DNA from 2 places in the Cellulosimicrobium sp. XJ-DQ-B-000 genome. Region 1 is predicted to be linked to the other one. Evidence: riboswitches for the same ligand, from Rfam matches in the RefSeq annotation. Region 1 holds a riboswitch; the other holds the start of a gene.
The links. Region 1 has a riboswitch for S-adenosylmethionine ahead of RDI86_RS08120 (methylenetetrahydrofolate reductase). Riboswitches for the same ligand answer to the same signal wherever they lie in the genome.
Positions count from the first base shown of each region.

Region 1 (2,196 bases):
CGTGCTGCGCCTCCGGGTCGGGCAGGGCGTCCAGCGCGTCCAGCAGGTGCTGGGGGGCGCGCACGCCCGTGAGCTCCTCGACGCGACGGAGCCGCGCGGGCTCCGTCGTGGGCAGCAGCCCGGCGAGGATGGGGATCGTCACGCCGGCCGCACGGGCCTCGGCGACGAAGTCGGTGTACGACGACGCGTCGTAGAAGAGCTGCGTGATCGCGAAGCTCGCGCCGGCCTGCTGCTTCTGCCAGAGGCGTCGCACCTCCTGGGTGCGCGTCGTGCCGGCGGCGGGGTTGCCGTCGCAGAACGTCGCGACGGCGATCGTCAGCGGCCGGGCCGCGCCGCGCAGCGCGACGGCCGGGTCGGACGCGCAGCGCGACGCCTCGACCTCGCGCAGCAGGGCGACGAGCTCGGTCGACGACCGGACGCCGTCCGGCGCGGGCTGCCAGTCCGGCTGGTCGCGCGGCGGGTCGCCCCGCAGGGCGAGGAAGCTCCGCACGCCCTCGTCGAGGAAGTCGGTGATGACCGACTCGACGTCCTCGCGCGACGCCCCGACGCACGTGAGGTGCGCGATCGGCAGCACGGGCGTGCCCTGGAGCAGGCGTCCGACGACCTGGCGCGCGGTCGCGCGGTCGGTGCCCGCGGCGCCGTACGTCACGGACACGAAGTCGGGGTGCGTCGCGACGAGACGGCGTGCCGTCTCCCAGAACTTCGGGGCCGCGTCCGGTCGGCGCGGGGGCATGAGCTCGAACGACACCGTCGGCCGAGGACGGCCCGGACGGTGCGCGAAGGATGCCTCTGAGGTCATGCGTCACTCCATCGACCCTGGCGTTAGCACCTTTGTCCTCGGGAGGCTTCCGTCGGCGGGTTGCTGCGGTGTCGTCGAGCCAGGACTCTCGACCGCTCTGGATGGTTGGCACGATCCTACGACCCATCCGACATGCGGTCGAGAGCGCCCGCCAGGTGAGATGCGGAGGGATCGGCCGGAGGCGTACCGGCGCCTCGCGCTACGGATCTCGGGCTCTCTACGCTACGAATTTCAGGTTTCCTACGCTACAGATTTCAGGTGCTCGAGCGAGGTCCCAGACACCGACCATGGCGACGGGTCGTCGTCGGCCTTGCAGGTCTCAGGCCCTCCGGCGCTCGGGCACGTGCAGGCGGCGGAGGAACCGGTCGGTGCGCAGCGGCGGCCCGCGCCGGTCGAGGAGCGACACGACGACGACGGTCGCCGTCGCGAGCGGGATGGTCCAGGCGGCGGGCTGGGCGAGCAGGGCGCGCACGACGCCGGGGACGCCGTCGGCCGTGCCGCCGGACGGGCTCCCGTACCCCGCGGCGACGAGCGCGGACGACGCGAGCAGCGCCGTCGCGCACAGGACGGCGCCCACGACCATGCCCGCCACCGCGCCGCGCGCGGTGAGGCCGCGCCACCACACGCCGAGCAGGATCACGGGGGAGAGGGCCGACGCGGCGAAGACGAACACCGTCCCGACGCTCGTCACGAGGCCCTGCGGGATGGTGACGAGCGCGAACGCGAGCGGGATGAGCGTGCACGCGACCGCCGACCAGCGGAAGGACCGCACGGTGCCGCCGAACAGGTCCTGGCTCACGACGCCCGCCAGCGCCACCACGAGCCCCGACGACGTCCCGAGGAACGCGGCGAACGCCCCGGCGACGACGAGCGCGGCGAGGAGCTCGCCGCCGAGCCCGGGCACGAGGCGGGTCGGCAGCGTGAGGACGACCGTGTCCGCGACCCCGGGCGCCGCGAGGTCGGGCGCGACGACCCGCGCCACGAGCCCGAGCGTGCTCGACACCATGTAGAACACGCTGATCATGACGAGCACGACGACGGTCGTGCGGCGGGCCGAGCCGCCGTCGGGTGAGGTGTAGAAGCGCACGAGGACGTGCGGCAGGCCGGTCGTGCCGAGCAGGAGGGCGAGCAGGAGCGAGACGGTCGCGTACGCGTCGAGGCCACCCGGCCCGGCCTCGGGGGGGAACACGGCGCCGGGGTCGAACGTGACGACGGCGCCACCGGGCTCGAACGCCCCGCCGAGCGCCATGAGCACGAAGACGAGCGGCACCGCGAGGGCGGTGAGCTTGACCCAGAACTGGAACGCCTGGACGAACGTGATGGAGCGCATCCCGCCCGCGGCGACCACCGCGCTCACCACGACCGCGATCCCTACCGAGCCGACCCACGGCGGCACC
Region 1 covers NZ_JAVHYN010000004.1:64,580-66,775, reverse strand. The annotation lists gene RDI86_RS08120 (methylenetetrahydrofolate reductase) at 1-799, opposite strand, end outside; SAM riboswitch class I at 805-907, opposite strand; gene RDI86_RS08115 (cation acetate symporter) at 1,119-2,196, opposite strand, start outside.

Region 2 (2,196 bases), on a different contig from region 1:
CGTCGCCGGGGGTCAGGCCTGCTTCGACGAGCCGGTCGAGGAACCGCGGGTTGGGCCCCGCCGGGGTCACCCACTCGTCGAACAGGACGTCGCGGCCGAGCTGAGTGGCGTCGGGCACGCCGATGGTGCGCCACTCGCCCTCGGTGCGGACGTCCACGAGCACGGCGCGCTCGTCGTGCGCGAGCAGGTCCCATGCCTGCTGCGGGGTGAGGTCGCCGGCGTAGCCGACGGCGGGACGCGCCTCGGGGGGTGCCGGCCAGGGTGCCGACGCCTGCTGGGACTGGTCGCTCATGAGAGTCCTCCTCCATCGATCGTGGCAGTAGCACCCTGCGCCCGGCCGCCGAGGCGGTCCGGGGGGTTGCTGCGGCGTCGACGTGCCACGTCACTCGGCCGCTCCGGATGGTTGGCTCGGATCGTACGCCACGCGTCCGACGTGCGGAACGCCCGTCTCGGGGAGCGGCCCGTGAGGGGTGCTCGACGCCGCGCGGCTCCGCTAGCGTGGCCGCGCGGCCGGGCGGGGGTCCCGGCGGGCGGGGGGAGTCGATGCAGACGGGACGAGCACGCGCTGCGGGCGCGGGCGTGGCGGCGGTCGTCGTCGCGGCGGGCGCTTGGTGGTGGGCCGCGTCCGGCGGGGAGGAGCCCCCGCAGGGTGTCGTGAGCGTGGGGCCCGTCGGGGACGATGCCGCGCGGACGCCCGGGGAGCGGCCGTCCGTCCACCCGGTTCGCCCCGAGGGCGAGCGGCCCGACGGCGAGCGGCTCGACCCGCCCCCGCCGTCGTCGGACGGGGCCGCGGCGCACCGGGGCGAGCCGGTCGACCTGGCCGATCACACGGTCGGCGGGTACGAGGGCTGGTGGAGCTCCGACGGGAACGGCGCGGCGTGCGACGCCTACGCCGACGCGCACCCGGAGGTCGTGCTCGCGAGCACCCGCACGGGCGCGGTGATCGAGGCCCACACGCGCGGTGTGCGCCTCCAGCGCCCGCCGGCGACACCGCCGGGCGACCCGGCGCGGTGGCCGGCCGACTCGGTCGTCGTGCTCGACGCCGGCACGGGGGAGGTGCTCGAGTCGTTCGCGGTCGACGAGTCGGGGTGGCGCCTGGAGACGCCCGTGGGCTGCGTCCCGCCATCCGAGACGCCGTGACCACCGGTTGACACGCCACCGTGCGCGCGGACATCCTGGTCCGCAGGTCATGAGTGCCAGCGCGAAACCCCGGTTTGCTGGCCGGCAACCCTCCTCTCGCGGCGGGGTGCCCCGGGTGACGACCAGGCCGCACGCCGACCGGCGGGCGGCAAGCGCGGGGAGGTTCTCCCCGGACGACCCTGGAGGACTGTGCCATGACTGCTCTCGCGGACGTCTCGTGTCCCACCGACGCCCCGGCCCCTGACCTCGCGGCGCTCGCCGACGCGCCCGCGCTCCTGCCCGTCGTCGGCGGGGACACGCTCGTCCCGCTCGTCGACGGCCGCAGCGTGCCGTACGCGAACCTCGACGTCGCGGCCTCGGCCCCGGCGCTGCGCTCGGTCGCGGACCGCGTGACCGAGGTGCTGCCGCTCTACGCGAGCGTGCACCGCGGCGCGGGCTACCTCTCGCAGGTCTCCACGGCGCTCTACGAGGCGTCGCGCCGCACGATCGGTGCGTTCGTCGGCGCACGCGAGGACGACGTCACGGTCGTCACGCGCAACACGACCGACTCGCTCAACCTGCTCGCGGGCTGCGTCCCGGCGAACGCGGACGGCACGCCCGGGCGCGTGCTCGTCCTCGACGTCGAGCACCACGCGAACCTGCTGCCGTGGCAGCGCGCCGGCGGCGCGACGGTCCTCGCGGGCGGCGCGTCCGTCGCGGAGACGCTCTCGGGCCTGCGCACCGAGCTCGCGCGCTTCCCGTACGCGCTCGTCGCCGTGACCGGCGCCTCCAACGTCACGGGCGAGTCCCTGCCCGTCGCCGAGGTCGTCCGCGCCGCGCACGACGCGGGGGCGCGCGTCGTGCTCGACGGCGCTCAGCTCGTCCCGCACCGCGGGTTCTCGCTCGCCGCGTCGGGCGTCGACTACGTCGCGTTCTCCGGGCACAAGACCTACGCGCCGTTCGGCGCGGGGGCGCTCGTCGGGCGGCGCGACTGGCTCGACGCGGGCACCCCCTACCTCGCGGGCGGCGGCGCCGTGCGCCAGGTCGCGGTGACCGGGACCCAGTGGCAGACGGCGC
Region 2 covers NZ_JAVHYN010000002.1:343,087-345,282, reverse strand. The annotation lists gene RDI86_RS05450 (rhodanese-like domain-containing protein) at 1-292, opposite strand, end outside; gene RDI86_RS05445 (hypothetical protein) at 544-1,140, shown strand; SAM riboswitch class IV at 1,186-1,301, shown strand; gene RDI86_RS05440 (aminotransferase class V-fold PLP-dependent enzyme) at 1,335-2,196, shown strand, end outside.
Region 2: it holds a riboswitch for S-adenosylmethionine, as region 1 does, so the genes downstream of both, RDI86_RS05440 (aminotransferase class V-fold PLP-dependent enzyme) here and RDI86_RS08120 (methylenetetrahydrofolate reductase) in region 1, are expected to answer to the same signal.